Prosthecobacter dejongeii: one gene and its partner. The protein of the gene in region 1 interacts with the protein of each later gene in a pairwise test. Links are inferred from orthologs where the notes say so. Each region holds a gene or a part of one and is shown on either strand. Other genes may lie near its edges. The genes, in order: HNQ64_RS01240 and groL.

Evidence for each region.
Region 2: the proteins of HNQ64_RS01240 (region 1) and groL interact in binary tests that used the Escherichia coli proteins (3 or more experiments, as listed by UniProt). The link is inferred for Prosthecobacter dejongeii from one-to-one orthologs.

The regions. Positions count from the first base shown.
Region 1 is NZ_JACHIF010000001.1:364,152-368,156, forward strand. Bases 445-3,388 are described here. They hold HNQ64_RS01240 (nucleotide exchange factor GrpE), read left to right. Parts: upstream 445-1,594; coding sequence 1,595-2,182; downstream 2,183-3,388. Other genes in these bases: HNQ64_RS01235 (PP2C family protein-serine/threonine phosphatase), read left to right, coding at 445-1,497; dnaJ (molecular chaperone DnaJ), read left to right, coding at 2,204-3,373. Outside these bases: more of HNQ64_RS01235, read left to right, coding at 52-444; HNQ64_RS01250 (glutaredoxin family protein), read left to right, coding at 3,426-3,782. UniProt on the Escherichia coli protein: Participates actively in the response to hyperosmotic and heat shock by preventing the aggregation of stress-denatured proteins, in association with DnaK and GrpE. It is the nucleotide exchange factor for DnaK and may function as a thermosensor.
Region 2 is NZ_JACHIF010000001.1:908,965-925,981, forward strand. The notes cover bases 28-2,928. They hold groL (chaperonin GroEL), read left to right. Parts: upstream 28-617; coding sequence 618-2,240; downstream 2,241-2,928. Other genes in these bases: HNQ64_RS03440 (hypothetical protein), read left to right, coding at 28-105; HNQ64_RS03445 (co-chaperone GroES), read left to right, coding at 247-543; HNQ64_RS03455 (D-TA family PLP-dependent enzyme), read right to left, coding at 2,665-2,928. Outside these bases: more of HNQ64_RS03440, read left to right, coding at 1-27; more of HNQ64_RS03455, read right to left, coding at 2,929-3,780; HNQ64_RS03460 (magnesium transporter CorA family protein), read left to right, coding at 3,932-4,909; HNQ64_RS03465 (RidA family protein), read left to right, coding at 4,953-5,351; HNQ64_RS03470 (alpha/beta hydrolase), read right to left, coding at 5,405-6,238; HNQ64_RS03475 (SDR family oxidoreductase), read right to left, coding at 6,294-7,067; HNQ64_RS03480 (HpcH/HpaI aldolase family protein), read right to left, coding at 7,073-7,882; HNQ64_RS03485 (hypothetical protein), read right to left, coding at 7,966-9,396; HNQ64_RS03490 (FAD-dependent oxidoreductase), read right to left, coding at 9,489-11,516; HNQ64_RS03495 (AraC family transcriptional regulator), read left to right, coding at 11,587-12,327; HNQ64_RS03500 (hypothetical protein), read right to left, coding at 12,391-12,567; HNQ64_RS03505 (hypothetical protein), read right to left, coding at 12,610-12,945; HNQ64_RS03510 (chorismate-binding protein), read right to left, coding at 13,164-14,378; HNQ64_RS03515 (tetratricopeptide repeat protein), read left to right, coding at 14,487-15,758; HNQ64_RS03520 (SUMF1/EgtB/PvdO family nonheme iron enzyme), read left to right, coding at 15,779-17,017.

The DNA of each region.
Region 1 (4,005 bases):
TGGATCTGAGACGAATCCCAGCCCGGCCAGCCGCCCGTCATCCCTGGACCCATGACCATCATCATCATCACCGTGCTGAGTCTGTTGCTGACAGGCTGCCTCGCTGCTTTGGTGATCATCTCAAAGAAAAAAAACAAGGCTATTCTCGACCTGCTCAAAGAGGAACAGGCCATCGTGGAAGAAGAGCGCCGCATGTTCGGCTTTCTCCATGATCTGGGTGAGGCCATCACCCGAGAGGACAGCCAGTCCACCATGTACCGACTCATCGTCGAAGGTGCCATGCGAGTTTTGGAAAGCAATGGGGGGGCTCTTTACCTTCTCGATCCAACCGGAAAATCCCTGGTTCCCCGCTTTCATTCAGACCATTCTGCCCCTTTGATTGACCTGCCAGAGCGCATCGCTGCCATGGGCAAAGCCAATGCTTCTGCCCTCCTGAGTTTTCTTCGACTTCATTCTTTACGCCCCGAGGAAGGCATCGTGGGCAGTGTGTTCACCCATCAGAAACCGGAAATCATTGAGGATCTACGCAAAGACCCACGATTAAGCCATCCCAGCAGCTTTCAAAACAACATCACCACCCTCATCGGCCCGTTGAGCTTCGGTCCGCAAAAGTTGGGAGTCCTGGCCGTGACAGCCCCGAAGGGTGTGCGAACTTACAACGACAACGATTTTGAGGTCTTCAAGTCCATCGTCGAACAGTCTGCCTTTGCTCTGGCCAATGCCATGGCACATCAGGCCGCCTCAGAGAAAAAACAAATCGAGGCTGAACTCCGCGCCGCCAGTGAGATCCAGCGCATCCTCCTGCCAGAAAATGACCCCATTCTCCAGGGTTACACGATCGCCGGCCGTAACATCCCCGCCAAAGTTCTAAGTGGCGACTATTATGACTACATTCCTCTATCAGGGAACCGTCATGGAGTGGTCATTGCAGACGTCTCGGGCAAAGGCACCGCCGCAGCCATCATCACCGCCATGTGTCGCAGCATCTTGCGCAGCAATGCGGAAAGCAGCCCCTCCCCTGCGGCTGTCCTCAGCGCCGTGAATCGGCAGCTCGCTCCAGACATCCGGGAAGACATGTTCATCAGCATGATCTACCTCGTCTTTGATGCCGAGACGGACCAGATCACCCTCGCCCGCGCTGGGCATACCCTTCCGCTCATTTGGCGCAAGGCCACCGGCAAGGTCGAAAGCCTGCACAGCGGCGGCTTAGCCGTGGGGATTGATAAAGGGGACGTCTTTGAGCGTGTCACTAAAGACCTGACTTTCCAAATGCAGCCAGGCGATTGCCTCCTCCTCTACACGGATGGCGTCAATGAAGCCCTGGATGGTAAGGGCCTCGAATTTGGCGAGGAGCGCATCCACACTACCCTCGCCACCCTGGCCCCTCAAGGAGCTAAAGCCATCATTGATGGCATCATCGCCGATGTGGACAAGTTTTTGGGAGGCAAACGCTCCCACGATGACATCACCTTGATTGCCCTGCAGAAGGCGGCATAATCCCACCCCCGCATCCTAGGTGTGGCGTGCTTATCTAAAGTCCAGCCCAGGATGCACCCACTGTTTCCCCCAACCTTCAAACCCCCTCAAAAACACCATGTCCGAGCCGAGTCCCTCCCCCGAGACCCAGCCTGAAATCCCTGAGTCTCCCGTCACCGTCGAAGCTGCCGAAGCCCCAGCTGACGGCCAACCCGACGCCACTCTCAGCCCCCTCGAAGTCGCCCTGGCTGAAGTGGCCCAGTGGAAAGACCTCGCTTACCGCAATGCCGCAGAGCTGGATAACTTCCGCAAACGCACCACCCGCGAAGCCCAGGAAACCCGTGCTTTTGCCAATGCTGACCTGCTTCGCTCCCTGTTCCCCATCCTCGATAATTTCGAAATGGGTCTGGAAGCCGCCCGTGCGGAGTCCGAAAAATCCATGATCTTCATGGGCATGAACATGGTCCACCGCCAAATCACCGATTTCCTCCGTGAGCAAGGCGTGCAGGAAGTCGAAGCTTTGGGCAAACCTTTTGACCCCAACCTTCACGATGCCGTCTCCCAGGAAATCACTCCTGGAACCGCTGAAGGCACCATCCTGCGGGTCACCCGGCGTGGCTACAAGCTCAAGGATCGCCTCCTCCGCGCCGCCAGTGTCATCGTCGCAGGCGCACCTGCCCCAGCTGAAACCACCCCGGCAGCGTAACCTTTTTTTGCATTCCTAATCATGGCAGACAAACGCGATTATTACGAGGTATTGGGCGTCTCCAAAGACGTCTCTGCCGATGAACTGAAAAAAGCCTACCGCAAGCTGGCCGTCAAATTTCACCCGGACAAAAACCCCGGTGACAAGACCGCTGAAGACAAGTTCAAAGAGGTAGGCGAAGCCTACGACATTCTCAGCGACGACCAAAAGCGCGCTGCCTATGACCGCTATGGTCACGGAGCCTTTGCGGGTGGCATGGGCGGCCCCAGCGGCGGCGGGGGGGGCGGTTTCCACGATCCCTTTGACATCTTCCGCGAAGTCTTCGGCGGTGGCGGCGGCGGAAACGCAGGCGGCATCTTCGAAAGCTTCTTTGGCGGTGGCGGGGGTGGTGGACGCCAGCGCAAAGATGGCCCCCAGCGCGGTAGCGACCTCCGCTATGGCCTGGAAATCTCCCTTGAAGAAGCCGCCACAGGTTGCGAGCGCGAGATTGAGTACGAGCGCCTCAACAGTTGCAAAACCTGCTCCGGCAGCGGTTCCGCCAGTGGTGGGGGTAAAAAGACCTGCCGCACTTGCGGTGGCGTGGGTCAGGTCATCTCCTCCCGTGGTTTCTTCCAGATCCAGCAGACCTGCCCAGACTGCAGCGGCTCTGGCGAGGTCATCAGCGACCCGTGCAAGACCTGCTCCGGCAGCGGCCGTTCGAAAGAACGCACCAAAATTCGTGTGAAAATCCCGGCAGGTATTGAGGACGGCTCCCGTCTCCGCTCCGGTGGTAATGGCGACTACGGCAGCAAAGGCGGACCGGCAGGGGATCTCTACATCGTCGTGCAGGTGCGCCAGCACGATATCTTCGAGCGTGAAGGTGACGACCTCCACTGCCAGATGCCTCTTAGCTTTGCCACGGCCACCCTGGGTGGCGAGACCACCGTCCCCACCCTGGAAGGCAAGGCCAACCTGAAAGTGCCCGCTGGCACCCAAAATGGTACCACCTTTCGCCTCCGGGGCAAAGGCCTCAAAACCCTGGGAGAAGACCACCACGGCGACCTCTACGTACACGTGCAAATCGCTGTGCCGACCAAACTGACGTCTGAACAAAAGACCCATCTGGAAGCCTTCGCTAAATCCTTCGGCGAGACGCCCTCCTCCACCATGGAGCAGAGCTTCTTTGATAAGGCCAAAAAGTTCTTCAAATAAGATGATCCCTCACGGGCGTAACCCTTCCCTGAACCTCACACCTCTGAATCCTATGAGCCAACCAAAAATCACCGCCTACCTGAAGACCTATTGCGGCTGGAGCGAAGGCGTGCGCGCCATCTTCCGCAAATACAGCCTCGACTTCGAAGAAAAGGACATCATCAAAAACCCTGCTTTCCGCTGGGAAATGGAACAGAAGAGCGGCCAGCCCCTGAGCCCCTGCGTGGAGATCAATGGCACCATGCTTCCTGACATCAGCGGTGAAGAAGTGGAGCGCTGGATGCTCGCCAACAACCTTCTGGAAAAGAACGAGACCCCACCGGATGCGCCGATTGATTCTGCCTGCACCGATGCCCAGCATGCCGCCATGGCCGCTGGCCAAGTGGGCAAAATCACCTTTGTGAACTGAAGTTCCATCATTGCCTGTCTGGGCGGTTGACAAGCCCTTCAGACAGGCTTAATTCCATCCCTGCTCTACGAGCAATGGCGAGGTAGCAAAGTGGTAATGCACTGGTCTGCAAAACCGGTATGCGCGGGTTCAATTCCCGCCCTCGCCTCCACCTTGAAACATCAAGGTTTCGTTCTCAACGATCCTGCGTATTGACCGCATTTGGGAGATTTAACAAAATCGT
Region 2 (17,017 bases), 540 kb from region 1 along the record:
CTGGTCGAGGAAATCGGCGAGGCTGCCCCTGAACTGAGTTACGGCGGCAAAGATCGCGCCAGCAATGGCATCGCCATCAAAGAAAACCAGCCTCCAGCGAAATAAATCCCGCTCCGCTCCGACTTCCTCTCCCCCCAACAATTTTCCGCCCGGCTGGCCGCCACACATCGCATGCGTGACTGCAAGCCGGGCAGATGAACAAACCAAACCAGAACAAGTAAACCGCTAGCAGAAAATAGACCAACTATGGCTACCGCAATCACCCCGCTTGGACGTCGCGTCCTCCTCAAGCGCTCCATCAGCGAAGAAAAAACCGCCGGTGGAATCTTCCTTCCAGACACCGCCAAAGAAAAGCCACAGGAAGCTGAAGTGCTCGCCCTTGGCACTGGCAAGGACGACGAAGGCAAAGACGTCAGCACACTCTTCACGGTGAAGGCTGGCGACAAGGTCCTCATCTCCAAATACGGCGGCACCGAAGTCAAAGTGAACGGCGAAGACCTCCTCATCGTCAACGAAACCGACATCCTGGGCATCATCGCCTAAGTCCACTGGGCGTGCTTCTGATGGCCGTCCCTGACTTACACATTCACAAACCACACCTCACACGCTAACTTACTATGGCAAAACAACTCCACTTCGACGAATCCGCACGTCAGGCCCTCCTGCGCGGCGTCACCAAACTGGCTCGTGCCGTCAAGGCTACCCTTGGCCCTGCAGGCCGTAACGTCATCCTTGAAAAGAAATTCGGTTCCCCAACGATCACCAAAGACGGTGTGACCGTGGCCAAGGAAATCGAGCTTCCTGATCCGTATGAAAACATGGGCGCCCAGCTCATCAAGGAAGTCTCCTCCAAGACCTCCGACATCGCTGGTGACGGCACCACGACCGCTACGGTCCTGGCTGAAGCCATCTACTCCGAAGGTCTCCGCAACGTGACCGCTGGTGCTAACCCAACCTCCCTTCAGCGCGGTATCCTTAAGGCGACCGAAGCCATCGTGGCCAAGCTGAAAGAAATCAGCACCCCCGTGAAGGACAGCAAGGAAGTGGCCCAGGTCGCGACCGTGTCTGCCAACTGGGACACCGCGATCGGCAACATCATCGCCGAAGCTATGGACAAAGTGGGCAAGGAAGGCACGATCACCGTCGAAGAAGCCAAGTCCATCGAAACCACCCTCGACGTTGTCGAAGGCATGCAGTTCGACAAAGGCTACCTGTCCCCTTACTTCGTCACGGACGCTGAGTCCATGGAAGCGAACCTTGAGTCCGCCTTCATCCTCATCCACGAGAAGAAGATCAGCAGCCTGAAAGACATGCTTCCTCTGCTTGAGAAAGTCGCTCGCTCCGGCAAGCCTCTCCTCATCATCGCTGAAGACGTGGAAGGCGAAGCCCTGGCGACTCTCGTCGTCAACAAGCTCCGTGGCACGCTCAACATCGTGGCCGTCAAAGCTCCTGGCTTCGGCGACCGCCGCAAGGCCATGCTGGAAGACATCGCCATCCTCACCGGTGGTCGCTGCATCACCGAAGACCTCGGCATCAAGCTTGAAAACATCGAGCTTTCTGACCTGGGCCAGGCTAAGCGCATCACGATCGGCAAAGAGTCCACCGTCATCGTCGAAGGTGAAGGCGGCAGCGAGGCCATCTCCGGCCGCGTCAGCCAGATCAAGCGCCAGATCGAAGAAACCACCAGCGATTACGACCGTGAGAAGCTCCAGGAGCGTCTTGCCAAGCTGGCCGGCGGTGTGGCCGTCATCAACGTCGGTGCTGCTACCGAAACCGAGATGAAGGAAAAGAAAGCCCGTGTGGAAGACGCCCTTCACGCCACCCGCGCTGCGGTGGAAGAAGGCATTGTTCCTGGCGGTGGTGTCGCACTCATCCGCGCTCAGGCCGCCATCGGCGACCTCGGCCTCACGGGTGACGAGAAGACCGGTGCTGAGATCGTGGCTCGCGCCATCGAGGCTCCTCTTCGTCAATTGGCAGCCAATGCTGGCGTCGAAGGCGCACTCATCGTCGCTGAAGTCAAGAAGGGCAAAGGCAACGAAGGTTACAACGTGGCCACAGGTGAATACACCGACCTTATCAAGGCGGGTGTCGTTGACCCAGCCAAGGTGACTCGTAGCGCTCTCCAGAACGCTGCCTCCATCTCCGGCCTGCTTCTGACCACAGAGTGCCTCATCGCCGACATTCCGAAGGAAGAGAAGGCCGATGGCGGCCACGCTCATGACCACGGCGGCATGATGTAATGGAATAAATGAGTTCTTTTTGAACTCATAAGGGGGGTGGCCTGTCTGTCATGGCAGGTCGCTCTTCAAAAACACTTTTTTGTCTTGAGAGATCTGTCCTCGCATACCGGGAGCTTGCGAAGACAGACCTTACGATAAAAAACCCAAACCCCCAACGACGGGCCGGAAGGAAACTTCCGGCCCGTTTTTGTTGGTTTGGCGAATGAGGTGTTCAGGAGAGGATTGCTCTTGGAGATCAGAGCTCCAAAGGCGGTCTCCTTTTTCTTTGAGAGGTGAAGGCTTAAGAACCTGGGCACACTTTGCGGACGATGTTTCGCGTGCTGCGACCACCCCTCACCTGGGCCTCTCCCCAGTTCCTGGGGCGAGGGAACGCGTTTTAGACGCTCAGGATTTGATTGCTAACGAAAGCCAAACGACGTCCCCCTCACACCGAGATGCGCCGATTGCGCGCGGTGATGGGCCAGCGCTGGGTGGCGGATTTCCCCTCCACGACTACGGCTTCCCCGTGCATGGAAACGGTGGGGCAGATGTGGCGCGGGATGCCATGCAGAGCCTGGCCGATCTGGAACTCGTGCGCACGGTCGGTTTGCAGCACCAGGTGCTCCTCACTTTGCATCAGCACCTCCGCCTCAGGCAGTTCCTCGAACCGGACACGCGGATGCGGGTTTTCTGGGGCCACGGATTTGTGACCGAGGTCCAGAGTCAGGCGATTCGTGCCTGGTTTGCTGATCACCCGGGCGAGCAAAACAGCGGCAGGCAAAAAAGGTAAATCAGGGTGTTTGTCCCCATACCCAAAGTCCCACAGCACCGTGGTGCCTGGGGAAAGCGTGCGATCCAGCAAAGGTGCGTGGATGCCGAAGGTGGGGGAGCCGCCGGCGACCAATTCCCCCACGGGCACGCCCTCCCCCTCCAGACGCTTGCGAAATTCCAACACGGGCGCATAAGCCGCCTCACAGCGGCTGCGGCGGGTCTCGAGATCTGCATCATGGATGTGCCCATCATAGGCATGAAGGCCGCGGAAAAGCAGTCTCGGGGTGTCTTTGATCACATGCACGAGGAAAGCCGCCGCCTCTCCAGGGATGATGCCAGTGCGGCCCATGCCGCAATCTAGCTCCAGGTAAACGCCTAGCGTCACACCGTGCTGCTGGGCCGCAGCCGCGAGCGTGCGCAGCGAGGCCTCGTCATCCGCGATGGCGGAAAACTTCACTTCAGGAAACTTTACGGCCAGCAGGGCCAGGCGATGGCCATTCGGCCCCACGCAAGGCATGGCCAGCAATACATCGGTACCGCCCCCGGCTGCACACATTTCCGCCTCCGCGATGGTGGCGGCTTTAAACTTTGTGATGCCCAACTTTACCTGGCGCTGGATCAGCGGCTGCAGCTTGTGGGTCTTCACATGCGGTCGCAGGCGTTCAGGCCCACCAGCGATCTCCAGCATGAGTTGGAGATTATACTCAATGCGCTCACGGTAGAGCAGCAGGGCAGGCGAGGCGATTTCGGCCTCATTTTCGATGTGGTACCAGGCTGGAGAGAGGATCATGCAGAGGTTTCTTTCTACGCGAGACGAGGGGCAGTCTTCAACCTTCATCCAGGCCCGCCCTTGTTTCTGGTGCTTTCGTGACAAGTTGACATCTTCCGCGCCTTTTCCTTGGCGGTTCCTCACTCTGCCGCTACTGTTTGCGCCCCCCATCATGGTTCGACTCATCACCCAGCAAGGTCAGCTCTTCGATTGGCAGGACGAGAAGGTACGTCCCTTCCCGGACAATCTGGTGTACTTAGACCTCCTGAATCCTTCCCGTGCGGAGGAACTGGAGGCGGAAAGCTGGCTGGAGCACGGCCTCCCGACCCGGGAAGAGATGCAGGAGATCGAGGAATCCAGCCGACTCTACACAGAGCACGGTGCCCTGTACATGACGGCGTGGATTCCCGTAGGACTGGACACGCCCGATCCTGACACCACCGCCATCACCTTTGTGCTGGCTCCCGACTGCCTGACGACAGTCCGTTACGCAGATCCCATGGCTTTCCGGGTCATGGTGGAGCAGGTCCGCCGCCAGTGTTCCTGCCCCATGAGCAGCGATGCCGTGTTTTTGACCCTGTGTGAACTCATCGTGGCCCGCATCGCCGATGCGCTGCAGGCCGTGGAATCCGACCTGAAAAAGATTGGTCGTGAGGTCTTCAGCCTGGATCCAAATAAGGCGAATGCCGCTGTGGAAAAAGACCTGGGAGACGTCGTCCGCACCCTGGGCCGCCGCAGTGCCCTAGTCGCGAATCTGCGTGAAAGCCTCGTGAGTGTGAACCGCATGCTGCAGTTCTTTTTAAACAATGCCGCGACCTGGATGCGCAGCGACCTCGCGGCCCAGTTCCGCAGCGTGATGCGCGACGTGAAGTCTCTGGATGACTACACCAACCAACAGCAGCAGGAGATGACCTTTCTCCTCGAGTCCACCCTGGGCCTCATCAACATCCAGCAGAACCAAATCATCAAGATCTTCACCATCGCCAGCGTGTTGTTCATGCCGCCGACGCTCATCGCCAGCCTGTATGGCATGAACTTTGAGCACATGCCTGAGCTGAAGCTGCCCTGGGCCTACCCAGCCGTCATCTGCGTGCTGGTGATTTCCGCCCTGCTGCCCATCTGGTGGTTCAAGCGTAAAAAGCTGCTCTGAGCCTCTGTCAATCGTGGAAAGCCCAGCCACGGATCGTCCCGCCATGAATCATCCCCTGGTCTCCTACCCGCAGAATCCCGATACACCCACCTCGCACCTGCCCTTCAGCCCCAGCGTGGTGGTGGGGGACCTGATCTTCGTTTCTGGCCAAGCCTCCGTGGATGAAACGGGGAAAATTGTCAGCGACAGCTTTGAGGGCGAATTTCGCCGTTCGGTGGAAAACCTGCGCAAGGTGCTGGAAGCGGCAGGCAGTGACCTGGCCCACGTGGTGCAGACCCGCAACTACGTGCGCGATGCAGAAGACGTGGCCACGTTTAACCAACTGTATCGCGAATACTTCAGCGCTCCCTTCCCCGCCCGCACCACGATCACGAACTGCCTGCCGCCTTCGTTGCGGTATGAGATCGAAGCGGTGGCGGTGAAGGCGAATCGAGCCTCTTAGACAGTCAGGGGTTGTTTCCCCCTGAGGAGTAAGGGTTCACACCTCCGGATACATCACGGCAACCAGCCCATGCTGCCCATCCATTCAGCACAACGGGCGGGCCAGGCGTTGATAGGCTGTTTGTTATCCCTCATGCCAAAGCCATGACCGCCGGCGGAAAAGAGGTGCAGTTCGGCAGAGCGTTTTTGCTTTTTATACTCCAGGTAAAGCAGGGTGGCAGCTACCGGGTTATTGCCATCGTCACTGGCACAGGCGAGGAACATGGGCGGCGCATCGGCAGGCACCGTGAAAGCAGGATTCAGCTTGAAGGGATCCGCAGGATCTAGGAAACCGCCGCCGTAGATCATGATGCCAAAATCTGGGCGCTGAGCATTCGTCTTGGAATCGCGATCACAGGCCAGATGGCCCAACAGATTGCCCCCCGCGCTAAAGCCGAGGAGGCCCACACGTTTGGGGTTCAGCTTCCACTCAGTGGCGTGTTGACGGATGATCTCCAGGGCCTTTTGAGCATCCTGCACCGGCTTCTCATGGGGAGGTGTTTCATCCCGCGTGGGGGTGCGGTAAGTCAGCAGCACGCCCGTGACTCCCAGGGTATTCAGCCATTCACAGACCTGCGTGCCTTCATGCACAGCGGAAAGAAACGCATAGGCCCCACCTGGAGCTACGATGACGCTCGTACCATTCGGTTTATCTGGCTGGTAAACCGTGATCGTAGGGGAGGTGACGTTCGTCACCGTGCTCTTGCCCGCCCGCTTCTGAATGAACTCCGCCGTGGCGGCAGAGGGGGCTTTCATCTCTCCAGGTGCGCCTTCAGGCCACAGAGGTAGCTTTAACGGCTCGGCCGCGGTGAGCGTAAGACTGAAAAGAGGAAGAAAGAACCATTTCATGGGTAAGCATGAACGTCGCAAAGCCGATGATCCTTCGGTGTTTCGTGAGCGGTGATCACTTCGCGGTGTAACCCCCATCCACCGGCAGATTCACCCCGGTGATGTAGCGTGAAGCTTCACTGAGCAGGAAGACGACAGCTCCACCCAGATCATCGTCATCCGCCATGCGATTCAGCATCGTGTGCTCGCTGTAACGCTGCACAAACAACTCGGGCTGATTGTTGTAAAACCCACCTGGTGCCAGGCAGTTCACCCGCACGTTTTTCGGTCCATAAAGCGCCGCATAAAAGCGCGTGAGATTCAGCATGCCGCCTTTGTGAAAAAAGTAATCGGGGGGCATGTCACCCATGCTGGTTCCCGCATAGAGCTCATAGCTGGGGCCGATCATGCCCTGGATGCTGCCGATATTGACGATGCTGCCGCGCCCCGCTTCAGCCATGGTGCTGCCAAAATGGCGATGCATCAGCATCAGCCCCGTGGCATTCACCCGCATGGAGTCTTCCCACTGACTCACATTGCCCAGTGTGCCTTTCATCGGACGCAGCACGGAGTTATTCACCAGCCCATGGAGGGGACCAAAGCGAGATTCAATGCGGCTGCGCAGGGCTAAGATAGAGTCTTCATCTCCCTGATCAAAAGCCTCCGCGTGCACCCGGTGCCCACGCGCGATTTCCGCAGTGGCCACGGCCTGTAGATTTTCCGCGCTGCGGGAGGCGATGATGAGTGTGGCCCCGGCTTCAGCCAGAGCAGTGGCCAAGCCACGGCCAAAAAGACCCGCAGCCCCAGTGAGCAGGATGGTTTTACCTTGGAGAGAAAAGGAAGAAAGCATGGCCGTTATTTGGAAGCGTAAACCGAGTCCGTCTCACCGCGCCCTGCCGCCCCGTGGAAATCTGTCACCATCTTGCGCATAGCGTTGCCAAGCTCGATCACATCCGCCCCTAGCGTGAAGATGCGGGTGCCTTCGGCGATGACCTCCTCCTTTTGACCAAAGAGCGAGGCCACGGCGACATGCTTGCCATGTTTCAATGCCGCCGCTGCCACCCGCTTGCGGGCAGCGACGACTTGCGGGTGGGTGGCCTGGCCTAACAAACCCACGCGGTGGCTGAAATCCCCCGCTCCGAACAGCAGCGCATCATACCCCGGCACAGCGGCAATCTCCTCCACCTGCTCCAGAGCTTCGGGAGACTCGATTTGTAGAATAACTAACTTTTCAGTATTGCAGTGGTGAACGTATTCACTCAGCGACACCTGACAAAAGAGTCCATCCATGTTTCCCCCATCCAGCGCTTTGCTACCCACCGGCCGACAGCGCACCATGTCCACCACTTGCCGTGCCTCTTCAGCACTGGTGATGTGAGGCACCATGATGCCAGTTGCATCGCACTCAAAGGGCTTCACATACTCACTGTAACCGCCCTTATTCACCCGCACGATGGTGTCCATGTCATACAGCTTGGCAGCACGGATCTGGTGTTCCAGATTCAACCAATCGTTGGGCACATGTTCATTGCAAAGCCACACTGCCGAGGCCCCAGCTAAACCAGCCAATTCGATGATGCGCGGATCAATGAGATTCAGTTTAAGAATCGTGGAGGACTCACCTGCACGCAGTTCGCGCAGGATACGGGAGGGGCGTAGTTTCATGGAAGAGTGGATCAAATCAGACCCGCTTTTGGCAGCAGGGATTCCAGGAGCGATTGTTCAGGACAGGAGCATTCCGTCAAGCCTCAAGGAGCGAAACGCAGGGCATAGAGATCGGCATCCTTCATCGAGATGCGGAGGCGTACGGCTTTGCCTTGGAGAAGGCCAAGATCGGAGCCCTTCTTCCATGTCACCTCGGCTTCAAATTCATCGCCATAAAGCTCTGGCATCTCAGCCAAGGCGAATCCTGGAATGGCTTTCCCCGCCTCATCCTGCACCTCGATCTGCACACGGCCTGTGCCTGAAGTGGAGTAGTTGAGCAGCAATTTTTTGCCTGTAAAAATGAGCGGAGGTGTCACAAATTCACCGCCTTTGACATCGGCGTGCACGGAGGCAAAACCCTGCTTGCGAAGACTGAGGCGACGCATCCTGTGATCTGGATAACGATAGTGCTCGCTGGCGTAAAGAGACCACTCACCGGGCCCCGTTTCGACGATGCCCGAGGCGACCATGTTGTTTCGGTCGGTCCAGTTCAGCGGGTCCGGGCCTGGACGTAGCCACGCCTCTAAAAAAGTGCGATCCCAATTCACCCCATCACGACTGGTCATGAACACCGTGTCTGAAACTCCAGGCAGTGCGTGTGTGGCGATCTTTTTGCGGCCAGGCATGTAGCGTTTTGGGAAAGCAAGATACAGGTGAGGAGCGGTGGGGCAAGGGATGGTGGCGGAGGTATAAAAATGCTCACGCGGAACTTCTGCCTCATAACGGTTCAAGGTAGGCTCCCCCCAAGTCAAAAAGTCCGTGGAGGGGCTGCTTTGAATGTCACGGATCTTATTCGTAAAGATGCGCGTGTAACTGGTGTATCGTTGGTTAGGCTCGTCCCAAAAAGCAATGTTTTGAGAATCGAAAGCCCCCTTGGTCATCACCGTTTCTGGCCGCATTTTATTCCACTTCAAACCATCCGCTGAAGCAAACGCATAAAGACCGCCAGGGGTTTCCCCCGTCATCCAATTTTTCCCAGGCTCTTTTACCCCACCCAAGGCTTTGTAACGTTCCATCGGTTTGGCGGCAGGGTTGCTATCGAGAAAGACCGCGAAGTTGTGCGACTCCACGCCGCGCCAAATGACATTGTTCTCCTTGGTGCCGCCAGCTTCAATCAGTCCCAACTTAGGACGGCTGAAATGAATGCCATCTTCACTTTCTACCACGCATGTCACTTGGTCCGCTGAGTGATCTGAACCGCCAGCAGAGCCCCGATAATAGAGCCGCACTTTCTTCCCATCTTGAATGGCGGAAAAGTATGCACACGTGGGTCCTTCCCAGGGCTGATCCGTCACCAGCACCACTTCCCGGCGCACAGGTTCATGCAGTTTCAGGGTCACCCCCTTGACCTGGGTCAGCAGGAGCGAATCCATGAAAAGCTCCCACCGAGAGCCGATGTTCAGAGGCTTTGTGGGGCTGGCTGCTGAAAGCAGCAGAGGAGACAGGAGAAGGGCGGAGGAGAGCAGCGCTTTCATGATCACGCGGATACCAACGCCAATCGCACCCTTAAAAACACGAACTTCTTTTGGTCTCTTCATGAGACCAGTCCTCTCCTGACTCTGCGGATTTATTGCGGGAGCAACTGCACGGCATCTGCGCCCACGATGCCATCCGTGGCCTGAGTGCTGATGGTGATCACGGCATCCTGATCTGCTTTAAATGAAAAGGTGCCCAGACTGATGAAGAGCTTATCCACCGGGGGGACTTTTTTCTGGTTCACGAGCACCTGGGTGCTGCCTTTTGCATGGGCAATGCTGACGGGTACATTGCTGGCACGATTGGGAGCGGAAGCGTAAGAGACACGCACTTCATAGCGCCCCGTGGCGGGGACTTTGAGACGGTAAATGACACTCTTGCTGCCTTTCTCCAGGTTTTCATCATGGCGGCTGGAGCCATCCAACGTGCTCCCGTAGGTGCTACCCTGCCAGTGGCCCACACGCTCGGCATCTTGGTCATCCATGACGAGTCCAGGCAGTTTCGAGGAACGAGCCATGGTGGCGAGCTCCGCCAGTTCCAAAACCGCTTTTTGATCCAGCAGCTTCTGTTTCAGCGCTTTCGTATCAATGGCCTGCACCGAAGTTTTGTTCTGCATCGCCATCACTGCTGCCAAGCCTGAGGCCTGCCCCAGAGCCATGTACACGGGCTCCATGCGCAGGGAACAATACGCGATGTGACTGGCGGAAAGGCAGACGGGAACGAGCAGGTTTTCACACTCCGTGAGCTTCGGTGTCAGGCTGCGATAAGCGATCTGATAAGGCAAAGCGGGGGCATCTGGAAAACTGCCTTCATCCCTCACCGTGCCGTCCTCCGCGAGGATGCGTTGCACGATGTGACAATCAATAACGAAGGAACCCATACCCACAGAGTCCTCTTTAAAAATGTCGTTTTGCAGATCCTTTTGCACCATGACGTACTCACCGATCATGCGACGACCTTCACGGACGTAGAGGGCGTAGGGCCAGTATTGATTGTCGGCAAATTCGTCTTTGCAGAGTCCCCAGGAGTTGCACTGATCTCGCAAGCTCTGCGGAACGCGTTCATCATGACCTAGAAACCAGAGCATGCCCTGAATGAAGTCCACATGATCCTGCCAGATCTGCGCACGCGTGGCCGCATCTCCTTCCGGATAGGCCGTATTGGCACCTGGATAATCGGTGGAAAACAGGCCCTGGGCATTCAGGTCATACTTGTCGTTAGCCACACCCCCGAGATGAAACAAGCGGCCAAAGCGCACGCCTGGAAAAGCCCGAATGAGACGCAGCAGCAGCTCGTATTTGGCTGGGTCATAAGTCGCGGGTTTGGGAAACGGCACTTTCAGGTCGGGTCGCTGAGTGACGCAGATGCGGAAGTTGTAAGCCTGGGTGCGGTGATCTGCACTGCCCGGCTGGAGCTGCGGTGCGGCATAGACCCCAAAGATAGGTTTGCCTGCAGCATCCAGCCCTGAGATCCCAGCAGGGGTGCCATGAATGTAACTGGGCCCTGTGCCGCCGATGCTGGGGCAATCACTCTCCATCACCTCCACCGTGCGCGGGCGGATGGGCATGGGGTAATAACCTGCGAGCGATTCCCCATAATGCGCCTGACTTTCCCGGCCAACGATGTAACTCACCTTGGCAGCGGCCATGAGGTCGCCCTCATAACTGGCATCCACAAACATCTTCCCCTGATAAGTCGTACCCGCACTGGTGGTGAGACGGGTGATGCGCGGGCCCTCCTTCGTGATGGATTTCAAGGACTGCGCGGTGACCACTTCCACGCCCGCTTCTTCAAGCATGGTTTTGAAGGTGGCCAGATTCGTCTTCGGCTCCGCATACCACATGCTGGTGCCGGGTTGTGCGGCGGCGGCGCGGCTGAAGAACTCACGTGGGAAACCTCCGATGGTCTGTTCCCGCCCCACGTCCGTACGGCACAGCCCGCCCGTGACAAGCCCCCCGATCCACTGGGTCGGTTCGATAATGACCACTTTGGCCCCTTCGCGCGCGGCGGTAATGCCTGCGCTGATGCCCGCTGGGGTGCCGCCATAAACGACAAGGTCCACCTCCGCCGCTGAGAGAAGGGACGTGAGGCAGAGAAAGGAAAGAAGCTGCGTGCGCATGGTCGAAGAATAGCAGAGGAGAACGGGTGGCGTCTTGTGAGTGAGCGCCATCTTTTGTTAAATCCCTGCCATGATCTCCAGTCTTCAAACCGAGTTTTTTTCTCTCATGTTGGATCCACAGATTCTGCGGACCATGTTGGATCATCTCCCTGGGGTCTTCTTTTTCGTCAAAGACGCCGAAGGCCGTCTCATCGCCGCGAATGCCGCCAAGTTGGAACGTCTGGGCTTAAAGCATGAGAAAGAGCTCATCGGAGCGACAGACGATGCCTTCTTCCCACCAGATGTGGCACTGGCTTTCCGCCAAGATGACCAAGAAATCATCCTCACAGGTAAGCCTGTGGTGAACCGGCTGGAGTTATGGCTGGATGAGCAGCGAGCACTGAATTGGTTCATGACTACCAAGCTGCCCATCACGGGTAAAGATGGGACCATCATTGGCATCATGGGGCTGAGCCGCCGCTGTGAAGAAAAGGGTGCACAACACGCTGTCCGCGAGGTGGCGGCAGCGGTGGCCTACATCCAAACACACCTTTCCGAAAGCCTAACAGCCTCCGATCTGGCCAAAGCGGTGAATCTTTCTGAACGACAGCTCCACCGAAAACTGCGCGAGACGCTGGGCAGCACTCCTCATGAGCTTATTCTACGACTGCGGATCCAAGCCGCTGCGGAGGCCTTGACTCAGACGGGGAGCTCCATCGCCGAGATCGCCTTGGATCATGGGTTTTGCGATCAAAGCGCCTTCACCCAGCACTTTCGCAAACGCACAGGCATGACACCTCGACAATTTCGTCAACGCCATACGATGGCCTGACTCCTAACAAAAAGTGCGGATGGAGAAGCTCCACCCGCACAGAAGGGTTTTAAAAGATCCATGTTACAAGCCCAGGGAAGCGCCGACATTGGCTTTCACTCCAGTCTTGCTTTGGTGGTGGGAGTGCTTGGCCTTACCATGCTTGACGCTGGCTCCGCCCCCCGCATTGACGTTGGTCGTGCAACTAGGGAAGGCGAAGGCCAGCATAGCGGAGAGGGTCAGATAGACGATGGATTTCATGGGAGTGAAGAAGGTTAGGTTGATGCAAAAGAGAGAGGGTTTTTAGCGGAACAGGGTCACATCGCCGCGAACTCGGGTGCTCACGCTGGTGGAGCGATAAGGGACACTACGACGGCGGTCATAATCCCGGCGGCCATCATAGTCGCGATAGCTGGAACGATAACGAGAAGGGCCGCGGTAGGCTACCGTGCGGCCGTCATAATAGCGGCTGCTGCCATAGTATGGGCCGTGGTGATGGCGTGGAGCGGTGCGATAACCATACCCAGCGACATAACCAGGACGTGCAGCAACGTAGCCAGTCTCTTCGACATAGGTGGTGCAGCTGGACAGTCCGAGGGCGGCCACAGCTAGGCAGAGGATTTGCAGAGTGCGTTTCATAAGGGTGGAATGGTTAAGTTGAGAAATGGGCCATCCGAGTGGACGGCGACTACTTTCCCTTTAGCTAGACTCATGCCCCGTGATGTTCGGCACACCCAAAGCGCTGAACATCAACGCTTTAGCATCCTTAGCCATTCATATCGGCGGCGACTTTCCCATGCCGATTGCAGCGATGAAAAAGGCCAGAGGCTGCCTTTTGCACGATATTACATCGAGCCTCAATCTTCAGCGGCCCAGGCGGCCAAAATGCCGGAGGCTTTATGCAGCGTCTCTTCCCATTCCTTTTCAGGGATGCTGTCTGCGACGATGCCAGATCCCGCATGAAAGGTAATCTCCCCGCCTTTTTGCACGGCCGTACGGATGACGATATTCCACTGGCTTTCGCCATCGAAACCAAAGTAACCCACCGCCCCCGTGTAGGGGCCACGGGGGTAGGGCTCCAGCTCTGCAATGATCTCGGAAGCGCGTTTTTTCGGCGCACCGGTGATGCTCCCTCCAGGGAAACAGGCCCGAAAAGCCGCCGCATGACTGATGCCAGACCGCAGCGTGCCCGTGACGGTGGAGACGAGGTGATACACCTGGGCGAAACTTTCCACCCGCCAAAGATCTGGCACCTTCACGCTGCCAAACTCACACACCTGGCCGAGGTCATTGCGCTCCAGATCCGTAATCATGAGGAGCTCCGCTCGCTCCTTGTCGCTGGCTAACAACTCACGGGCAGAGGCGTCGTCACGGGCAGGATCTGTGGGAAAGCGTGGGCGGGTGCCTTTGATGGGATGCGTCGCGATAGTGCGGCCAGAAAGTTTGAGAAACAGTTCAGGCGAGGCGGAAAGAAGGGTGGTCTCTCCCAAATTCATACAGGCCGCATGGGGCGCTGGGGAAACCCGGCGCAGACGTTCGTAAAAAGGAAAAAACGGGGTGCCCACGGGCCATTCAGCACGCCAGGGCTGGGAAATATTCACCTGATAGATGTCCCCAGCGATGATGTACTCCTGCGCCCGACGAACCTGGGCCAAAAAATTTTCACGAGAGACCAAGGGCGCAAAGGGCTGCCGCGGCAATGTGAGGGCGGGAGATTCTTGGGGATGAGAGGGGATCGAACTTAATTTCTGAGTAAAATCACCACATTCGAACCATTCTCCCTGCGCGTGGTCATACAGCAGCGCATGTGGATAAAGGCCCAACACAAATTGCCCATCATACCCCACCCAACCGAACAAACCGCCGCTGTGAGCAGCTGCGGTTCCTTCATCCAGGGCTTCTTCCACCGCAGTCCAGTCCTGGGCGAGAGTCCCCTCAAGCAGGCGATCTGGCCAAGCCGTGAGCAGAGAGACCGCACTCGGACCCGCCACGGCGCTATCCAGCCAAATAAAGCCGGGTTCTGGGGCCAAAAGACGCCCGATTTCCGCTGGGCTGCCCAAGGGAATGGTCACATGTGTCCACAATCTTCCTTTTTCGGGTGGAGAATCGGTGGAAAAGGGCTGGAGCATTGACACTTGAGAGCGCGGAACGTACCATACGAATTTCCTGCGGCAATCGGCATGGCTCAAGCCCCTTCCATTCTCAACGCTGACCGGGGCCGTGCCAGTGCGACGGCCCTCGGAGTTCTCTGCCTACTCGCGAGTGTGCAGGTCGTTTTAGTCACCAAAGTCGTCTGGGACGCCTCACGAAGGCCTGAAATTACGGCCAAACCGGGCTCTTCTCCTGGGGTGAATCCTTCTGAAACGCCGCTGACCCCGGTGCGGCCCACCATCAGCTTCAGCCCCCCGGCCGTTGGGCAGATCGTCCCCGCCCTCCCACCTGTGGCGGCCCCGGCACCTGCGGCACCTAGTTTTTCACCGCCGGCGATTGGCTCCTTTGCCCCGCCGACAGGCACTCCTCCGGCAGTGAGACCCGCCACGCAGCCGACCACCCCGCCAGCACCTGCAGTAGCCCCAGCGTCCCAAGCCCCAGCACCAGTGGCCGCCACGGCTAAACTGCCGACTCCTACGCCTGCACCCGCTGCTAAAATGCCCTCGGCAGATCCCGCAGCGAACATGTCCTTGGAAGAAATGATCGACTTGGCCAAACAAGTGCGTGGGCTAGGTGACATGCAAGGTGCCCTCGAAGTCCTCCGACGCGCGGATCTCCAATATCCGGCGAGCCCGGAGGTGATGTCGGAGACGGCTCAATGTTATGAAACCATGGGGCTGGGAGACAAAGCCGCAGCTCTATGGAGACAACTGGAAAGCATGGATCCCGCACGTGCAGCGGGCTTTCGCGACCTGGCGAAACGCCGCCTCAGCACACCTGCAGCCGCTGCTACCTCCCCAGCCAGCACAGCTTTTTCGGCCCTGACGGGCGGTGAGGGTGGGAAAATGCTTTCCCTGGGAGCCTGCCTAACCGCCCGTGATCCTGCCTCCACCAATGGTGAAAAGGTGGTGCTACGCATCCCCATCTTACGTCAGGGCAATGGCAATGTGGACCCCAGCCAGGTGGACATTGACGTGTACTTTTTTGACCGTGTGAATGGCGAAAAAATCGCCCAAACCATCGCCGATGAACCTGTCTCTGCCTGGGCCGCTGCGCCTGTGGACTGGAGCGGCATCGGTGAAGAACCTCTTGATGTAACCTATTTCCTGCCGGCACTCACTCCGGGAGAAATTGCCGCCCACGGCCGCCGTTCTTACCACGGCTACGTCGTCCGGCTCTACTACCAGCACAAACTCCAGGACGTGGCCGCAGAACCGCGCGACCTCCTGGACTTTGGTTCACGCACGCCCCAGACCGTCCCCGGTGGTGTGAACCCGCTGCTCCCGCCGTTGACGAACTGACGGCCCTGCCCCCCGATACGATGACGATCCTTTTTCTCGATGCCAATGCCGACACTCGCGGCCCCCGAACTGAAGCCCTCCGACAACCACCTGGCTGGACCGTCCACAGCGTGGCCACCGTCACCGAAGGGCGCTCCTGGCTCGGCCGAGCGGCTGAGTTAGACCTGCTGATTACCGAAGCCATTCCTGCTGCCAGTGGCGACACGGGTTTTAATCTGCGTGACAGCGCGCTGACTCGGTTTCCCAAAGCCAAGGTGCTCTTCACCACGCGCTATGACCTGACCGGATTTGAATCCCAGATCGCCGGCTGGCCCGTGCTGCTGGATGCGCCTTACAGCGCGGAAAAGCTTTTGCTGAAAGCGCAGGCAGCACTCACGGCCCCAACACCTCCGTGCTGTGTGGAATTGCCCCCCTTCCTGGCCCCTGGCACCATGCTTGGCAATTACCAAGTGCAGGACCGCCTGACACAGGAAACAGAATCTGAAACCTACCGCGCCATCCAGGTCACGGTCCAGCGGCCCGTGGCCCTGGTGCTACTGCGGCCTGACTTACTGAGCCAACCCGATGCGATTCAGGGATTCAAAGAACGCGAACGGCTGAAAGCCTCCATCTCGCATCCTCGAATCGCGCCGCTTTATGAAGCCGGTGCCGTCAATGGACTGATTTTTTATACCCGTGAACTGCCGCGAGGCCGCAACCTTGAGGAAATGGAAGCCGCTGGGGAGCATCTCTCTGAGCGGAAAATCGCCGAGCTGCTCTTTGGCGTCGCCGAGGCCATGCAGTATGCCGTGGAGCGTGGCAACCACCATCGCCGCCTGTATGCGCGGGATATTTACCTGGATGCCGAGAACCAAGCCAGCATCGTGAACATCTTCCGCCCAGCAGGCAGCCGGCCACGTGTGGCCGTGGAAGAAGTGGCGGCACTTTTAGACCTCGTGCAGCCGCTCGCCAGTGAAGGCAAAGCCCGCGGGCTGCTCGCGACCTTGGCAGACGCCGGGCATGACTGGAATGGTTTGTTGGAAGCTTTGGACGACGTTCGCGATGCCATGCGGGAACGCAGCATCATGCGCCGGATCGAGGCCGAAGAGGGTGCCTCTGCTAGCAAGCGCCCTACCCCCTGGTGGGCCTGGGCTCTGGCAGCAGCGGCCCTAGCAGCCGTTTTTGGTCTGGGCAATCTGGTGGGCACCGCTACGCCCACCACGACACCTTTGCTCAAGGAGGAAATGGTGACTATTCCTGCCGGAAATTTTATTTATCAG